2 linked regions of the Phenylobacterium zucineum HLK1 genome follow. The protein of the gene in region 1 interacts with the protein of each later gene in a pairwise test. Links are inferred from orthologs where the notes say so. Each region holds a gene or a part of one and is shown on either strand. Other genes may lie near its edges.

Region 1 (3,416 bases):
ACCGCACGGTCCACGAGATCGCCGCCGCCGCGCCGGCCATCGACCGCCTGGACGACCCGCGCGTGGACGACGTCTACGTCGCCGCGAACCGGATCATCGCCATGGCCGGCATCTTCGGCCGCGACGAGTTGGGCGAGGCGGCCTACAGCCTCTGCGAGCTGATCACCCGGCTGCGCGCCTCGGGCAAATGGAGCTCGGCCATGGTGGCGGTCCACGTCGAGGCGCTGCAGGTGATGCGCCGGCCCCAGGACCACACCCCAGAGCACACCCGCGCCCTGCGCGACGGCCTGCGCAAGATCGTCAGCGCCGTGGCCTGACCGAAGGCCCGGCGGCGGGCCTTCGCGCCGCACGCGAAATGCGTGCAGAATCAGGTTCGAGCCCTATATAGAGGAGGTAAATCCCGCAGGCCGTCCGCGCCTGCCCATCAGGCGCGCCCGGGCCGCCGGCCCGAAGTCCGAACGCGCCTCATCGGACGAAGCATGAGCGAAGAGAACGAGACCCCAGAGAACGGGAACGGCGGCAACGGCCAGGGCGAGTATGGCGCGGAGTCCATCAAGGTCCTGAAGGGCCTGGACGCGGTGCGCAAGCGTCCGGGTATGTACATCGGCGACACCGACGACGGCTCGGGCCTGCACCACATGGTCTACGAGGTGGTGGACAACGCCATCGACGAGGCGCTCGCCGGCCACGCCACCAAGGTCGAGGTGATCCTGAACGCCGACGGCTCTTGCACCGTCACGGACGACGGCCGCGGCATCCCCACCGACATCCACGAGGGCGAGGGCGTCTCGGCGGCAGAGGTCATCATGACCCAGCTGCACGCCGGCGGTAAGTTCGACCAGAACAGCTACAAGGTCTCGGGCGGCCTGCACGGCGTGGGCGTGTCGGTGGTGAACGCGCTCTCCGACTTCCTGAAGCTGAAGGTCTTCCGCGGCGGGATGCAGCACGAGATGGAGTTCCGGCGCGGCGACGCGGTGGCTCCGCTGGCCGTCACCGGCAAGGCGCCGCTGCGCGACAACGGCGAGTTCCTGACCGGCACCCACGTCACCTTCCTGCCGTCGACCGCCACCTTCCGGTTCATCGAGTTCGACCTGAAGACCCTGGAGCACCGGCTGCGCGAGCTGGCGTTCCTGAACTCGGGCGTGACCATCTGGCTGAAGGACCTGCGCGGGGCCGAGCCCTTCGAGGAGGTCATGCACTACGAGGGCGGCATCGAGGCCTTCGTGCGCCACCTCGACAAGGCCAAGCATCCGCTGATGAAAGAGCCGATCGTCGTCCGCGGCCGCAAGGATACGGTCGAGGTCGACATGGCGCTCTGGTGGAACGACGGCTACCACGAGAACGTCCTCTGCTTCACGAACAACATCCCGCAGCGCGACGGCGGCACGCACCTGGCGGCGTTCCGCTCGGCCCTGACGCGGATCATCACCAACTACGCCGAGCAGTCCGGCGCGGCGAAGCGCGAGAAGGTCTCGGTCTCGGGCGAGGACGCGCGCGAAGGCCTGACCTGCGTGCTCTCGGTGAAGGTGCCCGACCCCAAGTTCTCCTCGCAGACCAAGGACAAGCTGGTTTCGTCCGAGGTGCGCCCGGCCGTCGAAGGCCTGGTCAGCGAGGGGCTCTCGACCTGGTTCGAGGAGCACCCCAACGAAGCCAAGCTGATCGTCCAGAAGATCACCGAGGCCGCCGCCGCCCGCGAGGCGGCCCGCAAGGCCCGCGAGCTCACCCGCCGCAAGTCGGCCCTCGACATCACCTCGCTGCCCGGCAAGCTCGCCGACTGCCAGGAGAAGGACCCGGCCAAGTCCGAGCTGTTCCTGGTGGAGGGCGACTCGGCCGGCGGCTCGGCCAAGCAGGCCCGCAACCGCGAGAACCAGGCCATCCTGCCGTTGCGCGGCAAGATCCTGAACGTCGAGCGTGCCCGGTTCGATAAGATGCTGTCGTCGGACCAGGTCGGCACGCTGATCACGGCGCTGGGCGCCGGCATCGGCCGCGACGACTTCGACATCGAGAAGCTGCGCTACCACAAGATCGTCATCATGACGGACGCCGACGTCGACGGCGCCCACATCCGGACCCTGCTGCTCACCTTCTTCTACCGGCAGATGCCCGAGGTGATCGATCGCGGCTACCTCTATATCGCCCAGCCGCCGCTCTATAAGGCGACCAAGGGCAAGTCCTCGCGCTACCTGAAGGACGACGCCGAGCTGGAGGCCTACCTCGTCGACGAGGGGACCGACGGCGCCATGCTGGAGCTGGCCTCGGGCGAGCGGCTGGCAGGTCAGGACCTGCTGCGGCTGGTGAACGCCTCGCGCACCGCCCGCGCCAACATCCAGCGCCTCTCGGCCCGCGCCCCGGCCTTCGCCATCGAGCAGGCGGCGCTGGCGGGCCTGTTCGGCGAGGGCGGCGATCCGGCCGCCGCGGCCAGGCGCTTCGACCTCTACGCCGAGGAGGGCGACGGCCCCTGGAGCGGCGAGAGGGGCGAAGGCGGCGGCTATGTCTTCAGCCGCGTCAAGCGCGGCGTCTCCGAGCGGGTCGTGCTGGACGACGTCCTGCTGCACGCCGCCGACGCACGCCGCATCGCCGAACGGGCCAAGGAGCTGGCCGAGACCTTCTCGGGCCCGGCCACTTTCACGCGCAAGGAGCGCACGGCCGTGGTGCGCGGGCCGCTCGACCTCGTGAACGCGGTCATGGAGAACGGCCGACGGGGGCTCTCCATCCAGCGCTACAAGGGCCTGGGCGAGATGAACCCCGAGCAGCTCTGGGAGACGACCCTCGACGCCGACGCGCGCACCCTGCTGCAGGTGAAGGTCACCCACGCCGACGACGCCGACGACATGTTCACCCGTCTGATGGGCGACCTCGTCGAGCCGCGCCGGGAGTTCATCCAGGAAAACGCCCTGGACGCCGAAGTGGACGTCTGACGCAGATCAAGGCCGGCTGCGCGCCGCGGCGGCAGGGTCACGCCAAGCTCAAGCTTGTTGGAGACCCGCCGATGCGCGCCGCCGCCGTCCTCGCGTTCGCGTTCCTCGCCGCCGCCGCCGGCCCGGCGCTGACCCAGACTGCCGGGCAGCCCGCCGGCCAGGCCGCGCCCGTGTCTGACGCGGCGCTCGCCGCCCGCATGGCGCGCGAGGCCGAGCTCGCCGACCAGAACCGGCGCAGCGAGCTGCTGAACGTCGAGGTCAACCGGAAGAACGCCGAGGTGGAGGCCCGCAACGCCGCCGCCCGGGCCGCCTACGCGACGGCGCTCGCCGAGCACGAGGCCGCCCTCGCGGCCCGCGAGGCCGAGGCCGCCCGGATCCGGGCCGAGGCCGAGAAGGCGCAGGCCGACCACGCCAAGGCGATGGCCGCCTGGGAGGCCGACGTCGCCGCCTGCCGGAAGGGCGACGTCAGCCGCTGCGGACCGAAAGGCTAGGCCGCGA
Region 2 (3,656 bases), 2.2 Mb from region 1 along the record:
CCGGCGTTGATGGCGACGCCCAGCACCAGCTTGTCCACCAGCTTGGCGGCCCGACCGATGATGTCGGTGTGGCCGTTGTGGATCGGATCGAAGGTGCCCGGATAGAGGCCGACGCGGGTCATAAGGCTCAGGTCCCCCCAACTCACGGGTTTCGCCTTTGGCCCGCCGACCGGGCGCCTGGCAAGCGAAAGTTGGCTGCCTTACGCCACGTCGCCCCCGTTGTCGGTTCCTGCGTCGGTCCCGTCCTCGCCCCCGATGTCGCCGTCCTCGACCTCGTCATCGCCCGCCGGCTCGGCCAGGCGTTCCACCGAGACGACGTGCTCGTCCGCGCTCTTGCGGAAGATGATCACGCCCTGGGTGTTGCGGCCCGCGAGGCGGACCTGGCGCACCGGGATCCGGATGAGCTGGCCCTGGTCGCTGACCAGCAGGATCTCGTCGCCCTCGTCCACCGGGAACGAGCCGGCGAGCTTGCCGCCGCGCTTGGTGAGGTCCTGGGCGAGCAGGCCCTGGCCGCCGCGGCCGGTGCGGCGGAACTCGTAGGCCGAGGTGCGCTTGCCGTAGCCTTCGGTGGAGACCGTCAGGATGATCTCCTCGGCGGCGCCCATCTCGGCCAGGCGCTCGGGGCCGAGCGCAGCCTCCTCGCCGTTCGCCTCGTCCTCCTCCTCGGGGGCGGCGGTCTCCTCGCCCTCCTCGGCCTCGCCGGTGGCGATGCGCATCGCCTTGGCGTGCTTCAGGTAGGCCGCACGCTCGGCCGGAGTCGCCGGCGCCGAGCGCAGGATGGCCATGGAGATGACGCTGTCGCCCTCGGCCAGGCGGATGCCGCGCACGCCGGTGGAGTCGCGGCCGGCGAACACACGGACCTCCTCGGTGGCGAAGCGGATGCAGCGGCCGAGCGCGGTGGTCAGCAGGACGTCGTTCTGGCCGGCGTTGCACACGCCGACGCCGATGATCGCGTCGCCCTCGTCCAGCTTCATGGCGATCTTGCCGTTGCGGCGGATGTCCACGAAGTCCGAGAGCTTGTTGCGCCGGACGTTGCCCGAGCGCGTGGCGAACATCACGTCGTACTGATCCCACGTCGCCTCGTCCTCGGGCAGCGGCAGGATGGAGGTGATGCTCTCGCCGGGCTCGATGGGCAGCAGGTTCACGAAGGCCTTGCCGCGCGAGGTGGGCGTGCCGAGCGGCAGGCGCCACACCTTGAGCTTGTAGGCCTTGCCGCCGCTCGAGAAGAACAGCATCGGCGTGTGGGTGTTGGCCGAGAAGACCCGCGTGACGGCGTCCTCTTCCTTGGTGGCCATGCCCGACCGCCCCTTCCCGCCCCGGTGCTGGGTCCGGTAGGTGGCGAGCGGCGTGCGCTTCACGTAGCCGCCGTGGGTGACAGTGATCACCATCTCCTCGCGGGCGATCAGATCCTCGTCCTCGACGTCGGCGTCGCCTTCGACGATCTCGGTGCGGCGCGGCACGGCGAACTGCTCGCGGACCTGCACCAGCTCCTCGCGCACGATGGCCATGACCCGCTCGCGCGAGGCCAGGATCTCGAGGTGACCGCGGATCACGCCAGCCAGTTCGCGGGCCTCACCGAAGATCTCGTCGCGGCCGAGGCCGGTGAGGCGCGACAGGGTCAGCGCCAGGATCGCCCGGGCCTGCTCGTCGGTCAGCCGGATCTTGTTCCCGTCGATCACCAGGGTGCGCGGGTCGGCGATCAGCTCGACCAGCGGCAGCATGTCGCCGGCCGGCCAGTCCTTGGCCACCAGCCGTTCGCGGGCCTCGGTCGGGTCCTTGGACGAGCGGATGATGTGGATGAACTCGTCGATGTTGGCGACGGCGATGGCGAGACCGACCAGCACGTGGCCCCGGTCGCGCGCCTTCGAGAGCTCGAACTTCGTCCGCCGGACGACCACCTCTTCGCGGAAATCCACGAAGGCGGTGACCATCTCGCGCAGGCCCATCTGCTCGGGCCGGCCGCGGTTCAGCGCCAGCATGTTGACGCCGAACGAGCTCTGCAGGGGCGTGTAGCGGTAGAGCTGGTTCAGGATCACCTCGGCCGAGGCGTCCCGCTTCATCTCGACGACCACGCGCATGCCGTCGCGGTCGGATTCGTCGCGCAGGTCGGCGACGCCCTCGATCCGCTTCTCGCGGACCAGCTCGGCGATGCGCTCGACGAGGGCGGCCTTGTTCACCTGGTAGGGGATCGCCGTGATGACGATCGCCTCGCGCTCCTTGCGCACCTCCTCGATGGTCGCCTTGCCGCGCATGATGACCGAGCCGCGGCCGGTCATCAGCGCCTGGCGCGCGCCCGAGCGGCCGATGATCTCGCCCCCCGTCGGGAAGTCGGGGCCCGGGACGATGTCCAGCAGCTCGTCGAGGCCGATCTCGGGATTGTCGATGTAGGCCAGGCAGGCGTCCACCACCTCGCCCAGGTTGTGCGGCGGAATGTTGGTGGCCATGCCGACGGCGATGCCGCCGGCGCCGTTCACCAGCAGGTTGGGGATGCGCGAGGGCAGGACCACCGGCTCCTGCTCGGAGCCGTCGTAGTTGTCCTTGAAGTCGACCGTGTCCTTGTCGAGGTCCGCCAGGATCGCCATGGCGGCGCGGGTCATGCGGCTTTCCGTGTAGCGCATGGCCGCCGGCGGGTCGTTGTCCACCGAGCCGAAGTTGCCCTGGCCGTCGATGAGCAGCAGGTTCATCGAGAACGGCTGCGCCATGCGGACCATGGTGTCGTAGATCGCGACGTCGCCGTGCGGGTGGTACTTACCCATCACGTCGCCGACCACGCGGGCGGACTTCACATAGCCCCGGTCCGGCGTGTGCCCCTGCTCGTTCATCGAGAACAGGATGCGGCGGTGCACGGGCTTGAGGCCGTCGCGAACGTCCGGCAGCGCCCGGCTCACGATCACGCTCATCGCGTAGTCGAGGTAGGAGCGCTTCAGCTCGTCTTCGATGGCTATAGGGGCGACGCCCCCGCGCCGGTCGTCCGGTGGGGTATGGGTTTCGTCGGTCAAAGGAGGGAATTAGCCGTTAGAATCGGACTGCTTACGTAGGAAGGTTTGTTAGCATTCTGAAGCCGCGGACGCCACCGCCCTCGCGCGCGTGCGCGCATGAGTCCCATAAGGGCGGCCATAGGCGTGGCGAGCGTGACCGCGCCGCCGCGGACGCCTATGAAGGCGGCCAGCGCAAGGAGTAGGCATGCCGCTCGCCGTCGGGGATCCTGCGCCGTGGTTCACGGCGCCGACCGCCTCCAGCCCCGAGTTCGTCTTCGACAGCTCGGCCGGGCGCTACGTGCTGATGCTCTTTCCACCGCACGAGCCTGAGGGCCGCGCCGTCGCGCTCAAGGCCCTCGCCGCGCACCAGGCCCTGTTCGACGACCGCCAGGCCTCGGCGTTCGTGGTGGTGCGCGATCCGGAGGCGCTCCAGGGGCTGAAGGACATGCGCGGCCTGCGCTGGTTGCTGGACCCCGACGGGGCGATCGCCGCCCGCTTCCTGGCGGACCGGCCGCACTGGCTGCTGCTGGACCCGACCCTGCGTTCCATGGGGGGCGCGCCCATGGAGGAGACGCAGCAGGTGCTCGAGCTGGTGCGCAGGCTCGGCCCGCCGGAGCGCCATGCCGGCGCCCCGCTGCATGCGCCGGTGCTGATCGCGCCCAGGATCCTCGAGCCCGA

What was found.
Region 2: the proteins of gyrB (region 1) and gyrA interact in binary tests that used the Escherichia coli proteins (3 or more experiments, as listed by UniProt). The link is inferred for Phenylobacterium zucineum HLK1 from one-to-one orthologs.

The regions. Positions count from the first base shown.
Region 1 is NC_011144.1:3,816,567-3,819,982, reverse strand. The notes cover bases 95-3,198. They hold gyrB (DNA topoisomerase (ATP-hydrolyzing) subunit B), read left to right. Parts: upstream 95-479; coding sequence 480-2,918; downstream 2,919-3,198. Other genes in these bases: PHZ_RS21930 (hypothetical protein), read left to right, coding at 2,990-3,198; PHZ_RS21935 (hypothetical protein), read left to right, coding at 95-317. In the rest of the region: more of PHZ_RS21935, read left to right, coding at 1-94; more of PHZ_RS21930, read left to right, coding at 3,199-3,409; PHZ_RS18645 (CobW family GTP-binding protein), read right to left, coding at 3,406-3,416. UniProt on the Escherichia coli protein: DNA gyrase negatively supercoils closed circular double-stranded DNA in an ATP-dependent manner to maintain chromosomes in an underwound state.
Region 2 is NC_011144.1:1,578,514-1,582,169, reverse strand. The notes cover bases 1-3,344. They hold gyrA (DNA gyrase subunit A), read right to left. Parts: upstream 3,000-3,344; coding sequence 201-2,999; downstream 1-200. Other genes in these bases: PHZ_RS07670 (peroxiredoxin), read left to right, coding at 3,184-3,344; coaD (pantetheine-phosphate adenylyltransferase), read right to left, coding at 1-122. Also shown: more of PHZ_RS07670, read left to right, coding at 3,345-3,656. UniProt on the Escherichia coli protein: A type II topoisomerase that negatively supercoils closed circular double-stranded (ds) DNA in an ATP-dependent manner to maintain chromosomes in an underwound state.